Regions from separate parts of the Streptomyces sp. NPDC026575 genome, predicted to be linked through region 1. Evidence: riboswitches for the same ligand, from Rfam matches in the RefSeq annotation. Region 1 holds a riboswitch; the other holds the start of a gene.
The links. Region 1 has a riboswitch for S-adenosylmethionine ahead of ACZ4NB_RS37005 (aminotransferase class V-fold PLP-dependent enzyme). Riboswitches for the same ligand answer to the same signal wherever they lie in the genome.
Positions count from the first base shown of each region.

Region 1 (14,389 bases):
GTCGGACGTGGAGGTCGCCGACGACCGGCACCCGATCGAGGCCACGCCCGAGGTCAAGGCCAAGGTCATGGCGGACTTCAGGGCCGGTGCCGAGGAGTCCGGGTTCGGCCGCCGCAAGCTGATCCGCAACACGATGTTCGGCGCGCTGGCCCTGGTGCCGCTCTCCGGCGTCGTCCTGCTGCGCGACCTCGGTCCGCTGCCGGGGACCAAGCTGCGCACGACGAACTGGAAGAAGGGCGTCCGCCTCGTCAACCAGTCCACCAACCTTCCGCTGCGTCCCGAGGACATCGCGGTCGGCTCGCTGACCTTCGCCAAGCCCGAGGGCCTGGAGGAGGACAGCGAGGACTTCAACGAGCACATCGCCAAGGACGCCCTGATGCTCGTGCGGATCCAGCCGCAGAACATCAAGGACAAGCAGGAGCTCGCCTGGTCCCACGAGGGCATCGTGGCGTACTCGAAGATCTGCACCCACGTGGGCTGCCCGATCAGCCTGTACGAGCAGCAGACGCACCACGTGCTCTGCCCCTGCCACCAGTCGACCTTCGACCTCGCTGACGGTGGTCGGGTGATCTTCGGTCCCGCCGGACACGCCCTGCCGCAGCTGCACATCACGGAGAAGGACGGCTTCCTGGAGGCCGCGAGCGGCTTCGCGGAGCCCGTCGGCCCGAGCTTCTGGGAGCGCGGATGAGTAACGAACAAGGCGCGACCAACCCGCGCCGCGGCCAGGCGCCGCGGGGCGAGCGGATCGCCGACTGGGCGGACGGCCGGCTGGGCATCTACAGCCTCGCCAAGGCCAACATGCGCAAGATCTTCCCGGACCACTGGTCCTTCATGCTGGGTGAGGTCGCGCTCTACAGCTTCATCATCATCATCCTGACCGGTGTCTACCTGACGCTGTTCTTCCACCCGAGCATGGCCGAGGTCACCTACCACGGTTCCTATGTGCCCATGCAGGGAATCCGGATGACCCAGGCCTTCGAGTCGACGCTGAACATCAGCTTCGACGTCCGCGGTGGTCTGCTCATCCGCCAGATCCACCACTGGGCCGCGCTGGTCTTCCTGGCCGCGATGATGGTCCACATGATGCGGGTGTTCTTCACCGGCGCCTTCCGCAAGCCGCGCGAGGTCAACTGGCTGTTCGGCTTCCTGCTGTTCGTGCTGGGCATGTTCACCGGCTTCACCGGCTACTCGCTCCCCGACGACCTGCTCTCCGGTACCGGTGTGCGGTTCATCGAGGGCGTCATCCTGGCGATGCCGCTGGTCGGTTCGTACCTGCAGATGTTCATCTTCGGCGGCGAGTTCCCCGGGCACGACATCATCCCGAGGTTCTTCACGGTGCACGTGCTGCTGCTGCCGGGCATCATGCTCGGCCTGCTGGTGGCGCACCTGATCCTGGTCTTCTACCACAAGCACACCCAGTTCCCGGGTGCCGGCAAGACCAACAACAACGTCGTCGGCATGCCGCTGCTGCCGGTCTACATGGCCAAGGCCGGAGGCTTCTTCTTCCTGGTCTTCGGTGTGATCTCGGTGATCGCCGCGGTCGCCAGCATCAACCCGGTGTGGGCCATCGGCCCGTACCGGCCCGACCAGGTCTCCACGGGCGCCCAGCCCGACTGGTACATGGGCTTCGCCGAGGGTCTGGTCCGTGTCATGCCGGGCTGGGAGTGGGACTTCTGGGGCCACACCGTCAACTTCGGTGTGCTGATCCCGATCCTGATCTTCCCGCTGGTCCTGGTCGCCATCGCGGTCTACCCGTTCGTCGAGTCCTGGGTCCGCGGCGACAAGCGCGAGCACCACATCCTGGACCGCCCGCGCAACGTGCCCACCCGCACCGGCTTCGGTGTGGCCTGGCTGGTCGCGTACTTCGTGATGCTGATCGGTGGTGGCAACGACCTGTGGGCGACCCACTTCCACCTGTCGATCAACACCATCACCTGGTTCGTCCGGATCGCGTTCTTCGTCGGACCGGTGCTGGCCTTCATCGCCACCAAGCGGATCTGCCTGGGTCTGCAGCGGCGCGACAAGGACAAGGTGCTGCACGGCCGCGAGTCCGGCATCATCAAGCGCCTGCCGCACGGTGAGTTCATCGAGGTCCACGAGCCGCTCGACCAGGAGCAGCTGCACCTGCTGACGCAGCACGAGCAGCCCAAGCCGCTCGAACTGGGCCCGGAGGTCGACGAGAACGGCGTCAAGCGCAAGATCAAGCGCTCGCAGAAGCTGCGCGCCAAGCTCTCGAAGTCCTACTACGGCGAGGACAGCGTCATCGCCAAGCCCACGGTCGAGGAGTACCAGGAGATCACCAGCGGCCACGGCCACCACTGATCCCCTCGGTGCCTCGTAGCGCACCGTAGGCAGTACGCCACCCAGAGGGCCCCGTCCGGCGATCGGACGGGGCCCTCCGGCATGTCTGCCGGGTCGATAGGGTGACGGCATAGGCAGGAAACACACCAGGAGCGTGGACCATGAACGTTGTGACCCCGGCAGGCGGCGACAGCGTGGCGGCCCACACCTGGCCGGGCCTCCTCAACGCCCTCCTCGACGGCCGCGACCTCAGCGCGGACGACACCGCCTGGGCGATGGACAAGATCATGCGGGGCGAGGCCAGCGACGCCCAGATCGCCGGTTTCGCGGTGGCGCTGCGGGCCAAGGGCGAGACCGTCGCCGAGATCTCCGGACTGGTCCGCACCATGTACGCGCACGCCCGGCTGATCGAGGTCCCCGGCCCCAGCGTCGACATCGTCGGCACCGGCGGCGACGGCGCCAAGACCGTCAACATCTCCACGATGTCCTCGATCGTGGTGGCCGGCACCGGCGCGAAGGTCGTCAAGCACGGCAACCGCGCGGCGTCCTCGGCCAGCGGAGCCTCCGACGTCCTGGAGAAGCTCGGCGTCAACCTCGACCTCACCCCGCAGCGGGTCACCGCGGTCGCGCAGGAGGCGGGCATCACCTTCTGCTTCGCGGTGAAGTTCCACCCCTCACTGCGGCACGTCGCCAACGCCCGGGGCCAGCTCGGCATCCGCACGACCTTCAACGTGCTGGGCCCGCTGACCAACCCCGCGCAGGTCCGCGCCCAGGCGACCGGCGTCGCCGACGCCCGGATGGCGCCGATCCTGGCCGGCGTGCTCGCCGAGCGCGGCTCCTCGGCGCTGGTCTTCCGCGGCGACGACGGCCTGGACGAGCTGACCACGACCGCGACCTCCCGGGTGTGGGTCGTACGGGACGGAGCGGTGCGCGAGGAGCCCTTCGACCCGCGGGACGTGGGCATCGAGCTGGTGCCGGTGGAGGCCCTGCGCGGCGCGGACGCCTCGTACAACGCGGAGGTGGCCCGCCGGCTGCTGGACGGCGAGACCGGGCCGGTACGCGATGCCGTGCTGCTGAACTCCGCGGCCGCGCTGGTCGCGCTGGAGCCGGGCGACGGCCCGTTGGCGGAGCAGATCCGCGCGGGCATCGAGAAGGCCGCCGCCTCGATCGACTCCGGCGCCGCCAAGCGGGCGCTGGAGCGGTGGGTGGCCGCCAGCAACGCATGAGCGGCCGGTGACGCAGAGTGTGACGCAGGCCCCAGTCCGTCATGCGGACCGGGGCTTGCGCGTTGATGATCGTGTGGCATGATGCTGCGCAGGTCACGAGTGACAGCGACATAGGCCCCGGCCCGCTGTCCGGCAACCCTCCTTCCGTGGCGGGGTGCCCCGGGTGATGACCAGGCCGCAGGCAGCGAGGTCTGCGGCAAGCGCGGATCCCTCGCCAGGGATCCTGGTCCCCGAGGGAGAACTTCCGTGAATCAGCGAATGCGATAGGGCCCGACGGCCCCTTTTCCGCACCCCTTTTCCTTTCACGCTGCGGCGCCCCGGCATTGCGCTGTGACGCACCCTGACGCGCCCGCCCGCAGCGAATTCGCTTGTCTCTCACGGGAGTTCGCCATGTCTGTTTCCGCCGTTGCCGCCGACAGTTCCGTTTGCGCCCCGCTGCCGGTTCTGGGACGCGACGTCCTGGTCCCGCTCGTGACCGGCGGCGAGGTCGACTACGCCGCGCTCGACTACGCCGCCAGCGCACCGGCCCTCCAGCGGGTCTGGGACGACGTGGCCGCCTACGCCCCGTACTACGGCAGCGTGCACCGCGGCGCCGGATACCTCTCCCAGCTCTCCACCGACCTCTTCGAGAACAGCCGCCGGACCATCGCCGAGTTCCTCGGCTGCCGGGCCGGCGACCAGGTGGTCTTCACCCGCTCCACCACCGACTCGCTCAACCTCCTCGCCGCCGTACTCCCGCCCGACACCCGGGTGTTCGTCTTCGAGACCGAGCACCACGCCTCGCTGCTGCCCTGGGAGCAGCGCGCGGACGTCGCGGTGACCTATCTGAACGCGCCGCGCACCCCGCAGCAGGCGGTGGACATCCTGGAGAAGGCGCTCGCCGAGCGCGAGCCCTACGGGCCGGCGCTGGTGTGCGTGACCGGTGCGTCCAATGTGACCGGTGAGCTGTGGCCGGTACGGGAGCTGGCGGCCGCGGCCCACGCCCACGGCGCGCGGATCGTGCTGGACGCGGCGCAGCTCGCCCCGCACCACCCCCTCGACATCGCCGAGCTGGACGCCGACTGGGTCGCCTTCTCCGGCCACAAGCTGTACGCGCCGTTCGGCGCCGGGGTGCTGGCCGGCCGCGCGGACTGGCTGCAGGACGCCGAGCCGTACCTGGCGGGCGGCGGCGCCAGTCGCAAGGTCTCCCGGCGCACCGACGGCGGTGTGGACGTCGAATGGCACACCACCGCGGCCCGGCACGAGGCCGGCTCACCCAACGTCATCGGCGCCTACGCGATCGCCTCCGCCTGCCAGGCGCTCACCGAGGCCGGCTTCGACACCCTGGTCGCCCGCGAGCAGGCGCTGATCGCCCGGGTACGGGCGGGCCTGGCCGAGGTGCCCGAGGTCAAGGTGCTCTCCCTCTTCGGCGACGACGCACCGAGGGTGGGCGTGCTCTCGTTCGTCGTCGAGGGCTGGAACAGCTCGCACTTCGCCGCCGCGCTGTCGGCCGAGTACGGCATCGGCGTGCGCGACGGCCTGTTCTGCGCGCACCCGCTCGTACGGACCCTGCTGGGCAGTGAGCCGCAGGACCCCGGGGAGTGCGGCGCCCCCGAGGCGGCCCCCGGCGAGCGCGCCCTGAACGCCATCCGCGTCAGCTTCGGCGCCGGCACCCCCGACGAGCACATCGACCGCTTCGTCGGCGCGGTGAAGGAACTCATCGCGGACGGCGCACGGTGGAACTACCGCACGGAGGACGGCCGTTGCGTACCCGCGTCTTCTTGACGCGGGGAGCCTTCCCACGTTTTCGGCTGCGGCGCCGTGCGCCGTCTCGCCTGCGGCGGGCTGGGTCCGCTGCGCGGGGCTGTTCGGGTGCCGGTGTCGGTCCTCCGGGGCTGGGTGTCCGGACTGCTGCGCTTTACGTCCGGACACCCAGCCCCTCCGGCCCGCCCCCTCCCGTTGAGGGTGGGAAAAAACCGTGGGGGTGCACGTCATCCCGTATGCGCAGGTAGTGGGCGGATTGGGCCCGCCCCCACCGGCCTCCCCAACCCCCACCCACGGGAGGGGACAGACCGTAGGACGGAGTCCGTAGGGCTGTCACCGCACCCGACAAACAACCGCCCGCCGCCAGGCGCCACGGCGAGAAACCAGCACGGCGCCGCAGACGACTACGTGGGAAGCCGGCCAAGCGCAGCGGACGGGCTAGGCGTCGAGCCCGATCGCGAACGCCGCCTCCAAGTCGTGCTGGGAGTACGTGCGGAAGGCGATGTGCGTCTCGGTGGAGGCGACGCCGGGGATCTTGCTGATGCGGCCGGGGATGACGTCCGCCAGGTCGTCGTGGGCGGCGACCCGGACCATGGCGATGAGGTCGTGGGCGCCGGTGACCGAGTAGACCTCGCTGACGCCGTCCAGTGCGGCGATCTTCTCGGCGATCTCGGGGATCTGGTCCACGCTGGTCTTGATGAGCACGATCGACGTGATCACGGCTGGCTCTCTCCCTCGGTCGCCGGGTCATTCGCCCTGGTGGCCCCCACACTATCCCTCCGGTAGCGGACCCAGGCGTACAGAAAGCCGAGCGCGAAGCCGACGACGTGTGCGAGGTAGGCGACGCCGGGACCGCGGGGGTCGTCCTGGGCGGCCTGCCACTGGAGGAAGAACCAGAACAGCAGCACGATCCAGGCGGGGAAGCGCAGCGGAAGGAAGAACAGGAACGGGAAGACGCTGGTGACCCGGGCCCTGGGGAAGAGGTAGAGGAAGGCGCCCAGGACGCCGGCGATCGAGCCGGAGGCGCCCACCAGCGTCTGGCCCGAGGAGGCGTGCGCGGCCGCGTAGCCGAGCAGCGCCAGGTAGCCGATGATGAGGTAGAAGGCGGCGAACGGCAGCCGGCCCATCCGCGCCTCGGCCATCCCGCCGAAGACGTACAGAAACAGTATGTTGCCGAGCAGATGCAGCCAGCTGCCGTGCACGAACAGCGCGGTGAGCGGAGTGATCAGCGCCCGCAGCGAACCGCTCCAGAGCTCCAGTGGGATCACGCCCCACCGCTCGAAGTACGCGGTCTGCGCTTTCAGCAGGGCGTCGCCGGTGCCGTACATCCGGTTCAGGGTGCAGACGGGGCCGGTCACGAAGACCACGCAGCACAGGCCGATCAGCACATTCGTCAGCCGCGAGAACACCGCGGACAGGGACCGGGTGGGGTGCGGCGGGCGGGGGAGGAGGCCGGATGGGCGGGCCGAATCGGCGCGCGCGGAGCGCGGAGTACGGGGTGAACGGGGTGGGGGAGCCGGCGCCGTCATGAAGTGATCATGGCGTAATGCGGGCAATCGGGACAGAGTGCCTCGCCGCGTCCCGGCTCCTGGGCGGGGCCCGCACCGGCCCCCCATCAGGCCGTAGGGTTGCAGGCAGTACCTTGCGTACTTCCGCAGTCCGACGGCGCACCGCGTGAACGGCGCAGCAGCATGAGATCGACGAGCATGAAAGAGGACGACACGATGTCTGTTCCCCTGCCGACGGCCGAAACCCGGTGGCGCTGCACGCTGTGCGGCAACCTCACCCGTTTCGACGTGACCCGTCAGGCCAAGGTCGTGGAGTACGTCCACCTGGACCTGGCCGGGGAGCCGAAGGTGGAGGAGCGCGAGGTCCTCAGTGAGAGCATCGAGTCCGTGCGCTGCCGCTGGTGCAACGCGGTCGACCAGATCGAGCTGGTGGACCGTCCGGGCGCGAGCGCCTGAGATCGGAGCGATGCAGCCGTGGTGGACCGTCCAGAAGGGGAGCCGGGGGCCGAGCGCGACGACGCACCTGCGGGTGCGGCGGACGAGGTGCTCGACCGCCCGCTGCCCGAGGGCGTCCGGCGCCGGGTCGTGGCGCTCACCGCGGAGTCCTTCGGCGCGCTGACCGTCGCCGAACTCCCGGCTCCACTGCGGCAGTACGCCCGGTTCACGCCGACCCGCCGGGCCAAGTTCGCCGGAAACGCGATGGCCGCGGCGCTGGAAGGCGACGCGGTCTTCCGGCAGCGGATCGCCGGCAAGCTGCGCGAGGCCCAGCCGGAGCTCGCCGAGGCGCTGGAGCACGGCACCCCGCCCGCCGCCGCCGATCCGCTCGATGTCGCCGCGGCCGCCTATGTGCTGCGGCCCGACGGCTGGGTCAAGCTCGTCGCGGCGGCCGGCGAGGAGGCGCAGCGGGCGCGCGCCGAGCGGGCCGGCGAGGAGGCCGAACGGGAGCTGTCCCGGCTGCGCGCGGAGCTGGCGCAGGCGCACGACGAGGCGCGGGCGGACTCCGAGCAGATCCGCGCGGACCTGGAGGCCGCCCGCAAGGAGAACGAGACGCTGCGCCGCAAGCTGCGCAGCGCGCTCAGCGACGTCAAGCGCGGTGAGGCCGCGGTGCGCAAGGCCGAGGCCGAACTGGCCGACGTACGGGACCGGGCGGCCGCCGAGAAGAACGCCGCGGACAGCGAGGTGCGCCGGCTCAAGGCCCGGACCGCCGAGGTCGAGGCGTCGCTGGAGACCAGTCGGCGAGCCGTCCGCGAGGGGCGCAGCGTCGAGGACATGCGGCTGCGGCTGCTGCTGGACACCGTTCTGGACGCCGCCCAGGGGCTGCGCCGCGAGCTGGCGCTGCCGCCCGCCAACGTCCATCCGGCCGACACCGTCGACGCGGTCGCGCCGGGCCGGATGACGCCCAAGGACATCGCGACGCGCGCGCTGTCGGAGACCGACCCGGCGCTGCTCGACCAGCTATTGGCGCTGCCCCAGGCGCATTTGGTGGTGGATGGCTACAACGTCACCAAAACCGGCTATCCGACCATGCCGCTCGACAAGCAGCGGCTGCGCCTCCTGGGCGGGCTCGCGGTGCTGGCGGCGCAGACCGGCGCCGAGATGACCTGCGTCTTCGACGGTGCGGAGCTGGCCGCGCCGGTGCTGCTCGCGCCCCCGCGCGGCGTCCGGGTCCTGTTCAGCAAACCGGGCGTAACGGCCGATGAGTTGATTCGTCAACTCGTACGTGCCGAACCGCCCGGCCGTCCGGTCGTCGTGGTCTCCACGGACCGGGAAGTGGCCGACGGTGTGGCGAAGGCCGGGGCGCGGCCGGTCGCATCGGCCCTGTTGCTCAAGCGACTTGCCCGTACCTGACGGGTGAGATTCGGACTTCCGGACCGCGGAAGAAAATCGCTTGCCATCCGTCTCTCAGTGTCAATTGGCGCTCACAGCCTGTGTGATGTTGGTAAAGGATGGGGTTTGTGGCGCAGATTTTTCCTATGAGGATTTGAAGCGATCACAGCTCGGTTACTAAGGTCGGGCGCGAACCTTCATACAGGTGATCATCCAACCGGGATGAACAGTGAAGGTACCGCCGAGTCCGCGGCGTTCACGCGGAGCCGGGGTCTTTGCCCCCCACTTCCCGGTAGGCGGCTGGAGGAAGAAGGAGCTCGCCCCCGTGGCGTCCCACCGTCGACCCAAGCAGCCGAGCCGTACCCGCGTGACCGTGCTCACCGCCACCGCCGCGGCGGCCGTGGCCCTTTCGTCCCAGGCCGCCCAGGCCGCCCCCACGCCGTCGAAGAAGGACGTCAAGTCCAAGGTCGACAAGCTGTACGAGGAGGCCGAGCAGGCCACCGAGAAGTACAACGGGGTCAAGGAGCAGCAGGACAAGCTCCAGAAGGAGGTCGACGACCTCCAGGACAAGGTCGCGCGCGGGCAGGGTGACCTCAACCAGCTCCGCAAGGGCCTCGGCGCGGTCGCCTCCGGCCAGTACCGCAGCGGCTCCATCGACCCCTCGGTCCAGCTGTTCCTCTCCGGCGACCCGGACACCTACCTCGAAAAGGCCGCCACCCTCGACCAGTTGAGCGGCAAGCAGGCCGAGCAGCTCAAGGCCATCGCGGACAAGCAGCGCCGGCTCGCCCAGGAGCGCGCGGAGGCCGCGAGCAAGATCCAGGACCTCTCCGAGACCCGTAAGGCGCTCGGCGAGAAGAAGGACGAGATCAAGGGCAAGCTCGCCAAGGCGCAGCAGCTGCTCAACACCCTGACGGCCAAGGAGCGGGCGGCCATGGAGGCCGAGCAGGCCCGCGCCGACCGCAGCAACGAGCGCGCCGACCTCGGCGACGACGTGCCCGCCTCGCAGCGCGGTGCGGCCGCCCTGGCCGCCGCGCAGTCCAAGATAGGTTCGCCCTACGTCTGGGGCGCCACGGGCCCGTCGTCCTTCGACTGCTCGGGCCTGACCTCCTGGGCGTACCAGCAGGCCGGCCAGTCGCTGCCGCGCACCTCGCAGGCGCAGGCCAACGCCGGCACCCGGATCGGCTCGCAGGACGCCCTCAAGCCCGGCGATCTGGTGCTCTTCTACGGCGACCTGCACCACATCGGCCTCTACGCGGGCAATGGCACGGTGCTGCACGCCCCGAAGCCGGGTGCCTCCGTGCGCTACGAGTCGATCAACAACATGCCGTTCATGTTCGGCGTGCGGGTCTGACAAGCCCGACCACACCCTCAACCTGCCGCCCGAACGGGCGAATTGCGGCGTTCGTCGCGCGCCTCCCGCCCCGCCGGTGACCTGCACAGTCACCGGCGGGGCGGCTTTTTGCGCACTGAATGGGGCTTTTGGCCGGTGTGCACCGATGCGGTTACTGTCCTGCCCTTGCAGCATCCGGTCACCGCGCGCCCTCTTGGGCGACGGGGATCGCCCCGCACTCTCGGCCGCTCCCCAGGCTCTCGGCTCCGCTCAAGCAGGGGAGCACTCCCACGGGACGGCGGGACCCATCGGAAGGAGTGTGGCTCTCGTGGCGTCCCACCGCCGTCCCGCACAGCACGGCCAGCGCGCCCTCGCCGGGGTCACCGTGCTGTCCGCCGCGCTGGCGACCGCGGCCGCCGGACTGTCGGCACCGCCGGCGTCCGCCTCCCCCGCGGACCCCGCCGGCCGCGACGCGGCGCTGGCCCGGGTCCGGACGCTCTACGAGCAGGCGGAGCGGGCCACCGAGCAGTTCAACGGCGCCGACGCCCGCACCAGGAAGCTGCGCGACGAGGCCGCCACCCTCCAGGACCGCACCGCCCGCGCCCAGGAGCTGGTCAACCGGATGCGCGGCCGGATCGGGGCGCTGGCCGCCGCCCAGTACCGGGCCGGCGGTCTCGACCCCGCCCTGAAGCTGATGCTCTCCGAACGGCCCGACAGCTACCTGGAGAAGGCATCCGCACTCCACCGCCTCGGCGTCGCCCAGGCCACCCACCTGCGCGAACTGCGGGCGGCGCAGCAGACCCTGGAAACCCAGCGCCGACAGACCGTCCGGAAGCTGGCCGAGCTGGAGTCCAGCCGCCGGCAGGTCGCCCGCCACAAGAAGCACGTCCAGCACAAGCTGGCCCTCGCCCAGCGGCTGCTGAACACCCTCCCCATGGAGACCAGAGCGGCCTACGACCGGATCTCGCGGAGCGACGGGCGCGGCGAGATGGTCCCCGACCTCGGCGGCGCCCTACCGACCTCCGGGCGGGCCGCCGCAGCCGTCGACGCGGTGCGCGCCGCCGTGGGCTCCCCGTACGCCTGGGGAAGCAACGGCCCCGGGGCCTTCGACTGCTCCGGACTCACCCAATGGGCCTACAGCTGGGCCGGCGTCTGGCTGCCCCGCACCTCACAGGGCCAGCGCGGCGCCGGCCGGCAGATTCCGCTCGGCCAGGTGCAGCCCGGTGACCTGGTCATCTACCGCTCGGATGCCAGTCATGTCGGCATGTACGTCGGAAACGGCCAGGTCGTGCACGCGCCCCATCCCGGCGCGCGGGTGCGCTACGACCCGGTCGGGATGATGCCGATCTCGTCCGTCACCAGGCCCTGAGGCGGCGCCCAGCGTTTTTGCCCCGGCCGGGCCGGAATTACGATCGGCCGCATGTCACACCAGTGGGCGAGACGGCCGACACGGGCCGGGGCGGCGGCCTGTGCCGTCGTGACCGGCCTCGCGCTGCTCGCCCCCCTGGCCGGCTGCGCGCCCCGGACCTCCTCCTCGGCCCGCTTCCCGGACGTCCAGCGGATGCTCGACGACCGGGCGCGGGCCGTCCAGCGGCGGGACGAGGCGGGCTTCCTGGCCGCCGTCGACCCCCGCGCCGCCGGCTACCGCGCCCGCCAGCGCGCCGTGTTCGCCCATCTGTCGGGCATACCGGTGACCGACTGGCACTACGACCTCGACTCCACCGACGCCTTCCCCCTCACCGGCCCCGGCGGCGGCGAACGGCTCGCCGCGAAGGTGCGGCTGCGCTACCGCCTCAAGGGCTACGACACCGCACCGGTCAACGCCGTGCAGTACCTCACCCTGACCGAGCGCGACGGCCGCTGGCTGATCTCCTCGGACACCGACGGCGCGGCGGCCGGCAAGAGCGGCACCCGCCAGCTGTGGGACCAGGGCCCGGTCCGGGTGGTCCACGGCCGGCACAGCCTGGTCCTCGGCGGCGCCGCGCACCTGGACCGGCTCAAGGACCTGGCGCGCCGCGCCGACCAGGCGGTGCCCGCGGTCTCCGCGGCCTGGAAGGGCAAGTGGGCGCGGAAGGTCGTGGTCGAGGCGCCGGACTCGGTCGAGCAGATGGCGCAGCTGATGGGCAGCGACGACCCCTCCGGCTACCGGGGGATCGCGGCGGTCACCACCGGTGAGGCGGGCGTCTCCACGGCCGCCCCGGCGGACCGCGTGATCATCAACCCCAACGCCTACGAGGAGCTCAACGACCTGGGCCGCAAGGTGGTCCTCACCCACGAGACCACCCATGTCGCCACCCGCACGGTCACCACCGCGGCCACCCCCCTGTGGCTCTCCGAGGGCTTCGCCGACTGGGTCGCCTACCGGGGCACCCACCGCAAGGCCGCCACCACCGCCCCCGAGCTCACCCGCGCGGTCCACAGCGGCAAGCTCCCCGCCAAGCTGCCCACCGACGCGGACTTCGGCTTCAGCGCCGGCGCCGACCGGCTGGCCAAGGCGTACGAGGGCAGCTGGCTGGCCTGCCGCATGATCGCCGAGCGGTGGGGCGAGGCGAAGCTGATCGCCTTCTACCGGGCGGCGGGCCGCAGCGGGCTGCGTACGGCGGCGACCGGAGGCGCGGGCGCGCCGATGGAGGCGGCCACGGCGGCACCGTCCGGCGTCCGGCCGGCGTCGCCGGCCGCCGGCTCCGGCTACCGCCCGCTGACCCGGGCCGACCGCACGGACCGCGCCATGCGGGCCCAGCTGGGGGTCGGCCTCGCGGAGTTCACCGCACAGTGGCGGGCGTATGTGCGCAAGGAGCTGCGCTGAGCTCCTCCGTACCGCCCACGGGGCGGCGGGTCGAGGCCCACAGCCGGCGGCAGGCCAGCAGCGACGCGGCGACCAGCAGCCCGTTGCGCAGGGCCAGCAGGGCGACGCCCCGCGGATCGCTCGCCACGACGTGCGCGAACCCGATGGGGAACTCCAGCAGGGTGACCCCGGTGGCGAGCACGACCAGCACCGCGGGCAGCGCCTGACGGCTCGCCCGTACGGTCGTGCACACCGCCCCCAGCCCCACCAGCCAGAGCATGTACTGCGGGCTGATCACCCGGCTCGTGGTCGTGAAGAGCAGGGTGGCGGTGAACGCCGCATCGCACAGCGTCGCGGCCGTGAACGCCCCGGCCCGCAGCCGCCACAGCACCAGCCAGCCCAGGGCGGCCCCGCTCAGCGCCAGCGCCAGGGAGCTGACCAGCTCCACGCCGGGTCCCAGGAACTCCACCGAGCCGTAGTTGAGCAGCACCTGGCCGTCCCACCCGTAATGGCGCGCGACATGGAAGACCAGCCCGCCCAGCGACTCGATCTCCGTGCCGCGGTCGCGCTGGAAGGTGAGGAAGGCCAGCGCGCCCGGGGCGGCGACCACACAGCACACGGTCAGCCCGGCCGCGGTGGCGCCCGCGCTCCGCCACAGGGCGCCCGCCCGCCGGCCGCGCACCGCCACCCCGGCCAGCAGCAGCGCCGGCCAGGCCTTCAGCAGGGTGCCGAACGCGACCAGCGCGCCCGCCACCCGCGGCCGGCGCACCGCCGCGAACAGCGCTGCGACGGCCACCACCGTGACCATCAGGTCGTAGCGGGCGTACGCGGTCGGACCCAGCAGCGCCACCCCCGCGATCCACACCCAGGCACCGGCCGACCGGTTGCCGGCCCGCCGGCCCGCACGCAGGAACAGCACGAGCCCCACCGCGTCGGCGACGAGCACCAGGGCGAAGAACGCCGGGGCGTAGTCGAGGAACGGCAGCAGACCGGGCGCGAGGACGGCGAGGGCGGCCGCTGGGGGGTACTGCCAGGTCACATCGTCCAGCGGGTACGTACCGGTCTTCAGGACGTCGAACCAGCCCTGGTAGATCACCGACACATCCGTGGTGACATCCGGCCCCGGCAGCACCACCACCCTCAGCACACACAGCAGCACCACGGCCCGGGTCACGGCCCAGCTCACGACCGGAAGCCACCCGCCACGCACTCCGCCTCCGGTCATCGCCACCTCTTCGCCGCCCCTTCCCACTGCTCCCCGCATCATGCCCGGCGCGACCGGACGCGGTGGCGCGGCCCGCACCGGCGTGGCGGGGCGAGGCGCCCCCGGCGGGACGGCGCCCGGTACTGTCGGGCCCGAACCGCCGAGAGCGACCGCTCGGACCGACCGTCGAGAGACCATCGTGCACAAGACCCTGATCGTCACGAACGACTTCCCGCCCCGGCCCGGCGGCATCCAGGCATTCCTGCACAGCATGGCGCTGCGCCTGGACCCCTCCCAGGTCGTCGTCTACGCCTCCACCTGGAAGCGCAGCAGGGAGGGTCTCGCGGCCACCGCCGCCTTCGACGCCGAGCAGCCGTTCCCGGTGGTCAGGGACCGTACGACGATGCTGCTGCCGACGCCCCGGGTGACCCGGCGGGCCACCGCGCTGCTGCGTGAACACGGCTG
Region 1 is NZ_JBVHQM010000046.1:4,895-19,283, forward strand. Features, by position in the region: gene qcrA (cytochrome bc1 complex Rieske iron-sulfur subunit) at 1-688, shown strand, start outside; gene qcrB (cytochrome bc1 complex cytochrome b subunit) at 685-2,322, shown strand; gene trpD (anthranilate phosphoribosyltransferase) at 2,463-3,527, shown strand; SAM riboswitch class IV at 3,619-3,736, shown strand; gene ACZ4NB_RS37005 (aminotransferase class V-fold PLP-dependent enzyme) at 3,918-5,291, shown strand; gene ACZ4NB_RS37010 (Lrp/AsnC family transcriptional regulator) at 5,709-5,990, opposite strand; gene ACZ4NB_RS37015 (rhomboid family intramembrane serine protease) at 5,987-6,667, opposite strand; gene ACZ4NB_RS37020 (hypothetical protein) at 6,995-7,234, shown strand; gene ACZ4NB_RS37025 (NYN domain-containing protein) at 7,253-8,626, shown strand; gene ACZ4NB_RS37030 (C40 family peptidase) at 8,931-9,956, shown strand; gene ACZ4NB_RS37035 (C40 family peptidase) at 10,264-11,304, shown strand; gene ACZ4NB_RS37040 (hypothetical protein) at 11,356-12,741, shown strand; gene ACZ4NB_RS37045 (glycosyltransferase 87 family protein) at 12,698-13,945, opposite strand; gene ACZ4NB_RS37050 (glycosyltransferase family 4 protein) at 14,124-14,389, shown strand, end outside.

Region 2 (14,389 bases), on a different contig from region 1:
CGCAACGCGGGGGTGGTGCTCACCCGCGACCAGCTTCTGGACCGGGTGTGGGGCTACGACTTCGACGTACGTACGGACGCCGTCGACACCTTCGTCAGCTATCTGCGCCGCAAGACGGAGGCCGGGGGCCGCCCGCGCCTGGTGCACACGGTCCGCGGGGTCGGCTTCGTGCTGCGGGCCTCCGGAGGCGCAGCCGGATCGGCGTCCGCATCCACGCCCGGGTCCGCGTCCACACCCGCATCCCCATCCACACCCACACCCCCATCCCCATCCACATCCGCATCGGAGACCGCGTGATGAGGCTCTCCACTCGGATCGCCCTGGCCATGGGCATCGCCATGCCCCTGCTGGTCCTGGGCTCGGGGGCGCTGCTGCTGCGCCTGGTCAGCCATGACGTGCACGCCGAGCAGGACGCCCATCTGCGGGAACGGGCCGCGGTGCTGCTGCCGATGGCCAGGGGGCTGCTGCGGACCGAGCAGAGCGGCCGACCGCGGCAGGCGGCGAACCAGGAACGGCGGCTGCTCGACGCGGGCCTCGACGTCGGGGTGCGGCTCCTCACGGCCAGGAACGGATCGGCGGCGGACGGATCGACGGCGGACGAATCGGCGGAGGACGGATCGGCAGTGGACCCGTCGACGGCGGACGGGTCGACAACGGACAGATCGGCCGGGGACGGGTCGGCCACGTCCGGCTCGACCACGCCCGGACCGACCACGTCCGGCTCGACCACGCCCGGATCGGCGACCTCCGGGAACGGCCGCGGGAAGGACCGCCGCGGGAAGAGCCACAGCCCGGACACCACCGCCACCGCGCGCGGGCAGGGCGCGGCCCAGGGCGGACAGGCCGCCACGGCCGTGCGGCCCCCGTACCGGGTGGTGGCCGAGGCCGGCCCCCGGCCGGACGCCGGCGTACGGCTGCCGGCCGCCGCAGCCGAGCACCCGGTGACCGTACGGGCCCACGGGCACGCCTGGCGCGCGCTGTCGGTCCAGGTGAGCGGCGCCGGCGCACGGTCCGGCCCGCGCGGCGTGCTGTGGGTGTTCTCCCGCGGGTCGGCCGGGACCACCGAGATCGACGCCGTACAGCAGCGCATCCTCGTGGTGGCGCTGATCACCGCACCGCTGACCGGGCTGCTCTCCTGGGCCATCGCCGAACGCGCCACCCGGCCGCTGCGCCGGCTCCAGCACCGCGCCGGCGGCCTGGACCCCGGCACCAGTACGGCCCGCCTGGAGCACACCCCGTCGCGGATCACCGAGGTGGACGACCTGTCCCGCACCCTGCAGACCGTCCTGGCCCGGTACGACGAGCAGGCCGCGCGGACCCAGGAGGCGCTGGCCACCGCGCGGGCCTTCTCCGCGACCGCCTCACACGAACTGCGCACCCCGCTGATGGGCATGCAGACCAACCTGGACGTCCTCGCCGACCACCCCGACCTCGACCCGGCCGACCGCGCGGAGGTCCTGGCCGACCTGCACGCCGGACAGCAGCGGCTCATGAGCACGCTGATCGCGCTCCGGGCGCTCGCCCAGGGCGACCTGGTACAGGCCGACGCCTTCGGGCCGGTGGACCTGTCCGAACTGGTCGCGGTGGCGGTGGACGAGGTGGAGCGGCACCATCCCGGTGCCCGGCTGACGCTGCGCCTCGCCCCCGGGCTGAGGTTGAGCGCCTGGGAGCCGGGGTTGCGGATGGCGGTCGAGAACCTGCTGCGCAACGCGGTGGTCCACGGGAGCCGGCCGGGTGCGGCGGCACGGGTCGAGGTGGTGCTGCGGCCGGGCGGCCCGCCGGCGGAACCGGTCGCCGTGCTCACCGTGGACGACGAGGGTCCGGGCATCGCGCCGGAGGAGCGCCGACAGGTCTTCCAGCGGTTCCACCGGCGTACGGGCAGCCCCGGTTCGGGGCTGGGACTGACCCTGGTGGCACAGCAGATCGCCCTGCACCGCGGCACCGTGGAGGTCATGGGGCGGCCTACGGGGCCCGGCGCCCGGTTCGAGGTGCGGCTGCCGAGGCCCGTCGACGTGGAGGCCGACACCCGCACCCTGCAACTGCCGCTGCGCCGCACCTGGTTGAGCGAGGGCCCGGACGGGAGGGGGCTCGCGCCCGAGCCCGTACGGCAGTCCGCGCCGGCCTCCGTGCCAGGCCGCGTTCCGGAATCCGCGCCGGACCCCGTGCCAGGCCGCGTTCCGGAATCCGCGCCGGCCCCCGTACCGCCTCCCAAAGCCTGAGCCCCTCACCACCCCTGCTGGTGCCGGGGCTCCCTGGCCACCCGCGTGGTCGTCCGGGTCGTGCCCGCGGAGCACGTCACCGAGCGGAACCGCTCGCCGACCTCGGCGACCCAGAACGCGTCGCCGAGCGTGAGCGCCTGGACGCACAGGCTGCGCCGCCAGCCCCGGAAGGACGCCTCGACGACGTCGGCACCGGGCGGCAGCTGCCCCCACGCCAGCGACCAGCGCGTCGCCGCCCGGCCGCCGTGCCGGCCGCCCCTGAGCGGGGAGAAGCACAGCGTGCTCACCACGGACACGTCGACCAGTCCGGCCCCGTTGTGCACCTCCAGCGCCGGGCGGCCCTCGGAGCCCCGCGCGAGGCGCAGCAGCCAGCCGCTCAGGGGCAGCCGCAGGGCATGGGGCCCGAGGGCGGTGAGGGTGGCGGAGCCCGTACCCGTACGGGAGGGCTCGTCCGGCATGAGGCAACCACCGCGGTCCACTGTGTCTCCCGGGGTTCGACGACTCGTTGCGTGCGCCGGCGCCGGCGCCGCCGCTGAAGCGGGCGGGCGCTGACGCTCGACTGGCCCGGAGCGTAAGGACTCTCCTTGTGGATTCCTTGTGCCGCCGACCGGGTCACAAGGTCCCCACAAAGAAGGCCCCTACGTTCTGGGCCCGCGGCCGCTGCGCCTCCCGATGAGGCCGGATGCGGCCGGGTCCGACCATCTGTGGAAACCGATTCGTTCCTGGAAGGGAGCACCACCATGCAGCGTCCCAAGAGCGCCGTGGCAGGAGTTCTGGCCGCCTTCGCCCTCACCGGTTCCCTGCTGGCCACGGCGGGGCCGGCGAACGCGGCGGACGACAGCCCGGCGCCCACGGCGACGACCTCGCGGTCCGGCGGCGGGGGCAAGGGCCTCTGCTCGCGGGTGCCGCGGATCGAGAAGCGCATCGGCAAGGCGCTCGACCGGCTCGACGGCGATGCGCACACCCGCGGTTCGATCGCGCGGATGGCGGAGCGGGTGGAGAAGGCCCGCGCCAGGAACCACGACGCGGTGGCCACGTTCCTCCAGGACCGGCTCACCCACCGTAAGGAGCTGAAGCCCGACCTCACCCGCAGGCTGCGTGACCTCAAGGCCGTCTCGGCCTGGTGCGCGAAGGAGGACGACGCCAAGGGCGGCAGCGGCTCATGAGGCGACGGTCCCGGCGGATCGCGCTGCTGCTGACGGCGGCGGTGGCGGTGGCGGTACCGATGCTGGCGGCCACCGGCTGTTCGCAGGACTCCGGCCGGGCGTCCTCGTCGTCCCCGGCACCACAGGGATCGTCCAGCCCATCCGGCTCATCCAGCTCGTCCGGCTCGTCCAGCCGATCCAGCTCGTCCGACTCGTCCAGCTCAGCCGGCTCAGCCGCCGAGGAGGCCGAGGAGGCCGAGATGGCGAAGAAGGTCCGGGACGCCGAGAAGGCGGCGGACGGCGCCGATGCCGACGTGGCCGAGGACGCCCGGTGAGGGGCCGGTGAGCGGGGCCCCCACCTGACCGGACGGCAGGCCCGCGCACCCGTACCGCAACGCCGTCGGGGCGGCACCCCCTGGGAGGAGGGTGCCGCCCCGACGTATGTGCGGACGTGTGATCCGGGAGGATCAGCGTTCCGATCCGTGAGGGATCAGAAGTCCATGTCACCGCCCGGCATGCCGCCCGGAGCGGCCGCGGCGGCCTTCTCCGGCTTGTCGGCGATGACGGCCTCGGTGGTGAGGAACAGCGCCGCGATGGAGGCGGCGTTCTGCAGCGCGGAGCGGGTGACCTTGGCCGGGTCGATGATGCCCTCGGCGACCAGGTCGACGTACTCGCCGGTCGCGGCGTTCAGGCCGTGACCCGGGGTCAGGTTGCGCACCTTCTCCACGACGACGCCGCCCTCAAGGCCGGCGTTGACGGAGATCTGCTTCAGCGGGGCCTCCAGGGCCAGCTTCACAGCGGCGGCACCGGTGGCCTCGTCGCCGTCCAGCTCCAGCTTCTCGAAGACCTGGGAGGCCTGGAGCAGGGCGACGCCACCGCCGGCGACGATGCCCTCCTCGACGGCCGCCTTCGCGTTGCGAACGGCGTCCTCGATGCGGTGCTTGCGCTCCTTGAGCTCGACCTCGGTCGCGGCACCGGCCTTGATGACCGCAACACCGCCGGCGAGCTTCGCCAGGCGCTCCTGCAGCTTCTCGCGGTCGTAGTCGCTGTCCGAGTTCTCGATCTCGGCGCGGATCTGGTTGACGCGGCCCTGGACCTGGTCGCTGTCGCCGGCACCGTCGACGATGGTGGTCTCGTCCTTGGTGATGACGACCTTGCGGGCGCGGCCGAGCAGGTCGAGACCGGCGTTCTCCAGCTTGAGGCCGACCTCCTCGGAGATGACGGTGCCACCGGTGAGGATGGCGATGTCGCCGAGCATGGCCTTGCGGCGGTCACCGAAGCCCGGGGCCTTGACGGCGACGGACTTGAAGGTGCCGCGGATCTTGTTGACGACCAGGGTCGACAGGGCCTCGCCCTCGACGTCCTCGGCGATGATCAGCAGCGGCTTGCCGGACTGCATGACCTTCTCCAGGAGCGGCAGCAGGTCCTTCACGTTGCCGATCTTGGAGTTGACGATCAGGATGTACGGGTCGTCGAGCGACGCCTCCATACGCTCCATGTCGGTGGCGAAGTACGCCGAGATGTAGCCCTTGTCGAAGCGCATACCCTCGGTGAGCTCCAGCTCCAGACCGAAGGTCTGGGACTCCTCGACGGTGATGACGCCTTCCTTGCCGACCTTGTCCATGGCCTCGGCGATCAGCTCGCCGATCTGGGTGTCGGCGGCGGAGATGGAGGCGGTCGAAGCGATCTGCTCCTTGGTCTCCACGTCCTTGGCCTGCTCCAGCAGGGCGGCGGAGACGGCCTCGACGGCCTTCTCGATACCGCGCTTGAGGGCCATCGGGTTGGCACCGGCGGCGACGTTGCGCAGGCCCTCGCGGACCAGGGCCTGGGCCAGGACGGTCGCGGTCGTCGTGCCGTCACCGGCGACGTCGTCCGTCTTCTTCGCGACCTCCTTGACCAGCTCGGCGCCGATCTTCTCGTACGGGTCCTCGAGCTCGATCTCCTTGGCGATGGAGACACCATCGTTGGTGATCGTGGGGGCGCCCCACTTCTTCTCGAGGACGACGTTGCGGCCCTTGGGGCCGAGGGTGACCTTGACGGCGTCGGCGAGCTGGTTCATCCCGCGCTCGAGACCGCGCCGTGCCTCCTCGTCGAACGCGATGATCTTGGCCATGTGAAGTGGTCCTCCCGGACGGGGTGGATTTCTCCGGATCGGCACCCGTGCCCGCGACGGACGGTCCGTGCGCCGTGTGGTTCCTTGCCCCACCCGGCGTCCGGACCTCACCGGCCCGATCCAAGTTCTGTCACTCTCACTCGGAGAGTGCTAACGCCAATGATTAGCACTCGGGCAGGGCGAGTGCAAGCCACCTGGACGGGTCACCGAGGGGCGGCGGGTGTGCGGCGGGCGGGCGCGAGCCGTCCGGCGGGCACCGGCAGGGCACCGCGCGGTGCGGAGCGGCGGCAGGCGACGGGGGCTCAGGCCCCGTCGCCGGGAGGGCAGGCAGAAGGCCCGTACCCCTCGACGGGGTACGGGCCCTCTCTACGCTGCAGTCGGCCCGCGCCTCAGGCGCTCACCCTGACCATGTCCGCCTGCGGCCCCTTCTGGCCCTGCGAGATCTCGAACTCGACCCGCTGGCCCTCCTCAAGGGTGCGGTAGCCGTCCATCTGAATCGCGCTGTAGTGGACGAATACATCCGCACCACCGTCGACCGCGATGAAGCCGTACCCCTTCTCCGCGTTGAACCACTTGACGGTGCCCTGAGCCATGCCTAACTCCCCTATTACTGGCCCTTGCGCAGGACCGCACTCCGCGGACCCGGGTCAGACCTCACCCCGCGAAATGGCCCGTGGGGTGTGCGCCGGAACGCGTCGACCGCCGCTGAATGTATCTGCACCGATGCCCAGCGCAACAGGTCAATCGGACGAGAATTCTGGCGCCGGAGAATCGGCAATATGCGATGAAATCCCGTTTCTCCGGGGCAAGTCGGGCCGGGCATAGCGCACGTAAGCGACAAATGCCGCACACACTTTGAGCACAACTCTCCGCGGTTTCCTATGCGTTCGGCACGTGCGCGGAGTTATCCGGAACGGGGATCACCACAATGGTATCCCCTTTCACTAAGCGGAATTGCCCCGTCCGATTTCAACGGACGGGGCAATTCCGGTCAAGTAGGTGAAGAGATGGCGCAAATTAGCGCCCCCTGGTGGCCCATCGGTGGAGACCGATCCACGGCCACCGGGCGAGTTCTCAGCAGCCGCCGGCGACCGCCGGGATGATGGAGACGCCCGCACCGTCCGGCGTCGGCGTCTCCAAGCCCTGCTCGAAGCGCACATCGTCGTCGTTGACGTAGACGTTCACGAAGCGGCGCAGCTTGCCGGCGTCGTCCAGTACACGGGCCGCGATGCCCTGGTGGTTCTTCTCCAGGTCGGCGATCACCTCGGAGAGGGTCGCGCCCTCGGCGGTGACCTCGGCCTCACCACCGGTGTACGTACGGAGGATGGTGGGGATGCGGACCTTGACGCTCATGGGTTCTGCCTTCCGGACAGGTTGGGGAGTACGGGTACGGGTGCGTGGAGCCGTGGCGTCAGCCTGCCAGGCCGGCGTCGCGGAACGCGTCCAGACTCGGGCGGATCGTGGCCGTGGGCCCGGAGGTCGGCGCGACGGCGTCAAGCGTCTTGAGGCCGTCACCCGTGTTGAGGACGACGGTGGTCAGGGACGGGTCGAGCACACCGTCCTCGATCAGCTTCCTGGTGACGCCGACGGTCACCCCGCCCGCGGTCTCCGCGAAGATCCCCTCCGTCCGGGCCAGCAGCTTGATCGCGTCCACGACCTGCTCGTCGTTGACGTGCTCCACCGCACCGCCCGTACGGCGCGCGATGTCGAGCACATACGGACCGTCGGCCGGATTGCCGATCGCCAGCGACTTGGCGATGGTGTTCGGCTTCTGCGGGCGCACCACGTCGTGCCCGGCCTTGAAGGCCGTCGACACCGGCGAGCAGCCCTCCGCCTGGGCACCGAAGATCCGGTACGGCCGGTCCTCGACCAGCCCGAGGGCGATCAGCTCCTTGAGCCCCTTGTCGATCTTCGTCAGCTGCGAGCCGGACGCGACGGGGATGACGATCTGGTCCGGGAGCCGCCAGCCCAGCTGCTCGCAGATCTCGTACGCCAGCGTCTTGGAGCCCTCGCCGTAATAGGGGCGGAGGTTGACGTTGACGAAGCCCCAGCCCTCGCCCAGCGGATCGCCGATGAGTTCCGAGCAGAAGCGGTTGACGTCGTCGTAGTTGCCCTCGATGCCGACCAGGTCGCCGCCGTAGACCGCGGCCATGACGACCTTGCCGGCCTCCAGGTCGTGCGGGATGAACACGCAGGACTTGAAGCCGGCGCGGCGGGCCGCGGCGCCGACCGCGCCGGCGAGGTTGCCCGTGGAGGAGCAGGACAGCGTCGTGAAGCCGAAGGCGCGGGCGGCCTCGACGGCGATCGCGACGACCCGGTCCTTGAAGGAGTGCGTCGGGTTGCCGGAGTCGTCCTTGACGTAGAGGGCGCCGGTGACGCCCAGCTCGGCGGCGAGCCGGTCGGCCTTGACGAGCTTGGTGCCGCCGGGGTTCAGATTCGGCTTGTCCGCCACGTCGGCGGGGACGGGCAGCAGCGGGGCGTAGCGCCAGATGTTGTCCGGACCGGCCTCGATCTGCTTGCGCAGCGCCTCGGGGTCGCCGCTCGGCAGCTCGTACGCCACCTCCAGCGGCCCGAAACACGTCGAACAGGCGAAGAGCGGCCCGAGGTCGAAGCGCTCACCGCACTCGCGGCAGGACAGCGCGACGGCGGGACCCAGAGCGACGGAAGAGGCGTTTTCGGTGACTTCGGTGCTGTACACAGCCATGGAGGCGAGGCCCTTTCTCCTCATCTTCCTCATGGCGCATCTCGCCATGAGACGGATTTGGCACCTTCCCTAGCCGGGAGCCTCGCGCGCGATGATCGCGACGGAGACCGGCTGGAGGGTTGCCGGGGCTTCAACGGGCCGTATCCCTCTGCCCCTCTGGATGAGCGGTATGGCGCTGGGCCGAAACCCAGGCGTTTGTGGCGCGGCGACCCCGACATGCGACGGTCATCCGCGTTGTTCAAGACTGTAACCGAAGGCACTGACAGTTGAGATAGTCGTCCGAACCGCGAGATGGATCACAGAAATGGCCCACACGAGGGATTGCCGACCGGTCGCGGCACCGGCGGCCACCGAGGAGTCGTAGACGTGCTGGAAGAGGTGGAGCGCTGGCTGAGCAGCCGCTCCTGGTCCGCCGCGGACCGTCCGCTGGAGCAGCTGCTGGAGGCCAAGCGCCAGACGGGCCGTACGGTCAGCGTCGTGCTGCCCGCGCTGAACGAGGAGGCCACGGTCGGCGCGATCGTGGCCGCGATCCGCGCCGAGCTGATGTGCGGCGCCGTCCCCCTGGTCGACGAGCTGGTGGTGCTGGACTCCGGGTCCAGCGACCGCACGGCCGAGGTCGCGGCCGCGGCCGGCGCCCGGGTCGTCCACCGCGACACCGTCCTGCCCCGGCTGCCCGCGCTGCCCGGCAAGGGCGAGGTCCTGTGGCGCTCACTGCTGGTCACCAACGGCGACATCATCTGCTTCGTCGACGCCGACCTGCGGGAGTTCTCCGCCACCTTCGTCTCCGGCATCGTCGGCCCGCTGCTGACCGACCCCGACATCCACTTCGTCAAGGCGATGTACGACCGCCCCCTGGAGACCGGCGGCCGCCCCGGCGAGCAGGGCGGACGGGTCACCGAACTGGTCGCCCGCCCGCTGCTGAACCTCCACTGGCCGCAGCTGGCCGGCTTCGTCCAGCCGCTGGGCGGCGAGTACGCGGCCCGGCGCTCGCTGCTGGAGCGCCTGCCCTTCCCGGTCGGCTACGGCGTCGAGCTCGGCCTGCTCGTCGACGCCCTGCACACCGTCGGCCTCGACGCGCTCGCCCAGGTGGACGTCGGCGTACGCAGGCACCGCCACCAGGGCGGCCAGGCCCTCGGCCGGATGGCGGCCGCCATCTACCGCACCGCCCAGCTCCGCCTCGCCCGCGGCCACCTGGTGCGTCCCCGGCTCACCCAATTCGACCGCCGCGAGGAGGGCTTCGTCCCCCGCACCACGGACGTGGACACCGAGGAGCGGCCGCCCATGGCCGAAATACCGGAGTACGCGGCGCGGCGGGCGGCCTGACCCGTGTCCGTACGTTTGCGCGGTTCTGCGGCGGGTTAATGTCGCGACATGGTCTCCGAGCGCAGTGCGGTCCGGGCAGGTGCCGAGGTTCTCGTCGCGTCCAATCGCGGGCCGGTGTCGTACACGGTGGGGGAGGACGGGGCGCTCGGCGCCAAGCGGGGCGGGGGCGGGCTGGTGTCCGGACTGTCGGCCATCGGCCCCGACACCGACGCGGTGTGGGTGTGCGCGGCACTCGGTGACGGGGACCGCGAGGCCGTACGCCGGACCGGGGGCGCCCTGGCGCCGGAGGACACCGGCGGACAGCGCGTCCGCATGCTGGACATCCCGTCCCAGGTGCACGCCGACGCCTACAACGGCATCGCGAACTCGGTGCTGTGGTTCGTCCACCACATGCTCTACCAGACGCCGCTGGAGCCGGCCTTCGACGCCGGGTTCCGGCAGCAGTGGGGCGCGTACGAGACCTACAACCGCGCCTTCGCCCGCGCACTGGCCGACGAGGCCGCCGAGGGGGCGGCCGTGCTGGTGCAGGACTACCACCTGGCGCTGGTGCCGGGGATGCTGCGGGCGCTGCGGCCCGACGTGCGCATCGCGCACTTCTCCCACACGCCGTGGGCGCCGCCGGACTACTTCCGGATGCTGCCGGACGAGATCGCGCGGCAGCTGCTCCAGGGCATGCTGGGCGCCGACCAGCTGGGGTTCCTCACCCACCGCTGGGCGGACGCGTTCACCGCGTGCTGCGCCGAGGTCACCGGCGGCACCGGGGGCACCCGGATCGGCGCGTACGGGCTCGGGGCGGACGCCGACTTCCTGCTGGAGCGGTCGCGGCGGGCGGACGTCGAGGAGCGGCTGGCCACCCTGCGCGAGCAGGTCGGCACCGGGCCCGACGGGACGGCGCGCAAGACCATCGTCCGAGTGGACCGCACCGAGCTGTCGAAGAACATCGTCCGCGGCCTGCTGGCCTACCGGCAGCTGCTGGCGGAGGAGCCGTCCTGGCGCGAACGCGTCGTGCACCTCGCCTTCGCCTACCCCTCGCGCCAGGACCTGGCCGTCTACCGGGAGTACACGGCGGCGGTCGGCCGGCTCTCCGAGGAGATCAACGCCGAGTACGGCACGGACACTTGGCGCCCGGTCGTCCTGCATGTGAAGGACGACTTCGCGCGGTCGCTGGCCGCCTACCGGCTGGCGGACGTGGCACTGGTGAACCCGATCCGGGACGGGATGAACCTCGTCGCCAAGGAGATCCCGGTGGTGTCCGAGCAGGGCTGCGCACTGGTGCTGTCGCGGGAGGCCGGCGCGCACGAGGAGCTGGGCGGCCACGCCCTGACCGTCAACCCGTACGACGTCAACGGTACGGCGCGGGCGCTGCACGAGGCGCTCTCGATGGACCCCGGGGAACGCGGCGAGCGAACGGCCCGCCTGGCCGCGGCCGCCACCGCACTGCCACCGGCCCAGTGGTTCCTCAAGCAACTGCGGGCGCTGGGGGGCTGAGGCGGGGGGCGGGCGGGCTCCCAGCCGGCCGCCGCGGGGCCTCCCTCCAGACGACCCACCAGGGCCTGTGACCGGCGTCACCCCTCCCCCTCTTGAGCTTCACATCAATGTGAAGGTTCGAGGCTGCGTACCAGGAAGCAACGCCACCAGTACGCACCCGAAAGAGGCAGGGCAAGAGCGATGAACGACCAGTTCCTGGATGACCGGCCCGATGACCGGCCCGACGACCGGCCTGATGACCGGCCCATGGAAAACGAGCTCTACGACTACAGCCCGATAGTCGATCGCGCACCGATCCGATGGCCCGGCGGCGCCCGCGTCGCCTTCTACGTGGGCCTGAACATCGAGCACTACCGGATCGACCGCCCGTCGACGAGCACCTTCCCGGGCACCGCCGAACTGACCCCGGACCCGCTGAACTACGGCTGGCGCGACTACGGCCCCCGGGTCGGCATCTGGCGGCTGATCGAGAGCCTCGACCGCCACCGGATCCGCGCCAGCGTGCTGCTCAACTCCGACGCCGGTGAACGCTATCCGCAGATCGTCGAAGCGGGCCGGGCCCGCGACTGGGTGTGGCTCGCCCACGGCAAGAACAACTCCACCTTCCAGGCCGACATGACCCCCGACGAGGAACGCGCCTACCTGACGGAGGTGATCACCAGCATCGAGCGGACCACCGGCCGACGGCCGCGCGGCTGGATGGGGCCGGCGCTCACCGAGACCTTCCGCACTCCGGAGCTGCTCGCCGAACTCGGGCTGGACTACGTACTGGACTGGACCAACGACGACCAGCCGTACCGGCTGAACGTGCCAGGGATGCTGAGCGTGCCGTACTCCGTCGAGCTCAACGACATCGGCCTGTTCGTCAGCAAGGGCCTGACCGGGCCGGACTTCGTGCAGATCGTCAAGGACCAGCTAGACCAGCTCCACGAGGACGCGGCGGACAGCGGCCGGGTGATGTCCCTGGCCCTGCACCCGTTCGTCATCGGCCAGCCGTTCCGCCACAAGTACCTGGACCAGGCCCTCACCCACATCGCCAACCACCCCGGCGTATGGCTGACCACCAGCGACGAGATCGCCGCACACTATGGGGGGACGGGGGCGCCGGCGTCGTAGGCGGGGGCGTCGTAAGCGGGGCGTCGTAGACGGGGCGGTCGCCTGCCCCGCATGACGGACCGCGCACGACGGCCCCGAACCCCGAGGCCGAACCGTCGGTCGAGACACCCAGCCCGAACCCTCAGGCCGAACGCTCACCCCGACACCCAGTCCAAACGCTCAGTCCAAACACCCGGTCCAAACCCTCAGGCCGAACCCTCAGACTGAACGCTCAGTTCACGGCGAGGCGATCCGCCAGAGCACCGAGCAGTTCCACCACCCCGGCAGGGCCGTCGACCACCAGGTCGGCGCGGTCGGCGAGTTCGGTCACCTCGGCGCTGCCGCTGCAGACCAGGACGCCTGCCAGGCCGTCGGAGCGGAGCTTGTCGACGGCGGCGAAGGCCGCGAGGTCGCCGAGGTCGTCGCCGGCGTAGAGGACGGTCGACGCGCCGGTTTCACGGACCCATTCGGCGAGGGCCACGCCCTTGTCCATGCCCGGGGGCCGCAGCTCCAGGACAAAACGCCCCGGCTCGACGATCAGGCCGTGCCGTTCGGCGAGCGCGGCGAGCGGGGCGCGCAGTCGGTCGAAGACGCCCTGGGGATCGTCGGCGCGGCGGGTGTGGACGGCGATGGCCTGACCGCCCTTGCGCTCGATGGCGGTCTCGACCCAGGTGCCGTGCCAGACACCGGAGGCGTCCAGTACGCCGGGGAGTTCGGCCTGTATGGCGGCGACGCCGGGGTGCGGGGCGGGAGCGTGGACGGTGCCGGTGGCCGCCTCCCAGCGCTCGACGCCGTAGTGGCCCAGGACGGTGAGGTGGTCCAGGCCGGGTACGGAGTCGAAACCGCCGAGGCGGACCGCGACGGCGGCCGGACGGCCGGTGATCACCGCGGCCGCGCGCAGCCGGGGCACGAGGCGACCGAGGGCTGCGACGGCGCCGCCATGGGCGCGGGCCTTCTCCGGGTCGGGGACGATGTCGGCGAGGGTGCCGTCGAAGTCCAGGGCGATGACGGCGCGTTCGGGGTGGGCCAGCAGCGCGGCGAGGCCGTCGCGGCCGGCAGGCGTGTGCGGTGTCGGCACGGAGCCGGGCGCACGCTCGGGTTCGGGTGACGGCTCTGAGTGCGGCGCGGCGTTCGGGGAGCTGCCCATGCGCCGACCCTACCGGCGCGGGACCGGCGCACGGTGGGTGTACGGGCGCATCGCGCCGGTGGATTGGAGATCGCCCGGCCGCGCCCCGCGTCGTCAGCGGCGGGCGCGGCGGGCTTCGCGTACGCGGCGCAGGCGGTTGATGGTGACGGGGTCGTGGGCCAGCGCACGGGGGTCGTCCAGCAGTGCGTTGAGGAGCTGGTAGTAGCGGGTCGGGGATATGCCGAGCCGCTCACGGATGGCTCGTTCCTTGGGGCCGGGGCCCGGCCACGAGCGGCGCTCCACGGCGAGCACGGCCTCGTCCCGGGCGGAGAGCCCCGATGCGCCTTCGTCGCCTACGGATTGCCCGGCGGCCGCACGGTCGTCGGCGGCCGCACCGTCGTCGGCGTCCGCACCGTCCGCGGCATCCGCACGATCCACGCGATCCGCGCGGCCCGCCGCGCCGCCGGCTTCTGCGTCGTCGGCTTCCGGCCCGTCTGCTCCGCTCGCCCCGCGCATGTCCTCCGTACCGCCGGCCGTCGTACCGCTGTCCGCCGTGGTGTCCCCCGTACCGCTCGTCATCACGTTTCCACGATAAGCGCATGGTCGGACAGCGCCCCCGCCTCCTGCCTCCGCAGCGCTTGTCGCCCGCCACCGATCACCCGTCACCCGTCACCCCGCCGCGTTGTCCGCCGCGTCCGCCGTGTTCTGGATGTCGGTGAGGACGCCGGCGGGGTTGCCCTTCGGGCCGACGGCGGCGCCCATCTTGGCCTTGACGGTCTTGGAGACCAGGGGCCAGGAGGTCTTGTTCGCCGGGTAGAACTCGGCGGTGGCCAGCTGCTTGAGGAAGCCGTGCAGCTTGGCGTACTTGTCGTCGGCGAGCATCGCCTCGGAGGCGGAGGTGGTGACCGGCAGCAGACCGTACTCGCCGGAGAACTTCACGACGTTCTTGTCGCTGTAGACGAAGTCGAGGAACTTGCCGACCTGCGCGCGGTGGCCGTTCTGCTTGAAGGCCATCATCCAGTCGGCGACGCCCATGGTGGCCTTGGCCTTGCCGTTGACGCCGGGCAGTTCGACGGTGCCGTAGTCGATGCCCTTGGCCTCGGCCTGCTTCATCAGGGTGGGGTGGCCGTTGAGCATGCCGACCTCGCCGTCGGCGAAGCCCTGGAAGGCGTCCTC
Region 2 is NZ_JBVHQM010000010.1:112,964-127,352, forward strand. Features, by position in the region: gene ACZ4NB_RS15990 (response regulator transcription factor) at 1-297, shown strand, start outside; gene ACZ4NB_RS15995 (ATP-binding protein) at 297-2,219, shown strand; gene ACZ4NB_RS16000 (hypothetical protein) at 2,225-2,677, opposite strand; gene ACZ4NB_RS16005 (hypothetical protein) at 2,960-3,385, shown strand; gene ACZ4NB_RS16010 (hypothetical protein) at 3,382-3,699, shown strand; gene groL (chaperonin GroEL) at 3,855-5,477, opposite strand; gene ACZ4NB_RS16020 (cold-shock protein) at 5,867-6,070, opposite strand; gene ACZ4NB_RS16025 (MoaD/ThiS family protein) at 6,552-6,830, opposite strand; gene thrC (threonine synthase) at 6,889-8,205, opposite strand; SAM riboswitch class I at 8,199-8,348, opposite strand; gene ACZ4NB_RS16035 (glucosyl-3-phosphoglycerate synthase) at 8,548-9,504, shown strand; gene ACZ4NB_RS16040 (alpha,alpha-trehalose-phosphate synthase (UDP-forming)) at 9,553-10,992, shown strand; gene ACZ4NB_RS16045 (polysaccharide deacetylase family protein) at 11,239-12,108, shown strand; gene otsB (trehalose-phosphatase) at 12,320-13,234, opposite strand; gene ACZ4NB_RS16055 (DUF3263 domain-containing protein) at 13,328-13,651, opposite strand; gene ACZ4NB_RS16060 (extracellular solute-binding protein) at 13,883-14,389, opposite strand, start outside.
Region 2: it holds a riboswitch for S-adenosylmethionine, as region 1 does, so the genes downstream of both, thrC (threonine synthase) here and ACZ4NB_RS37005 (aminotransferase class V-fold PLP-dependent enzyme) in region 1, are expected to answer to the same signal.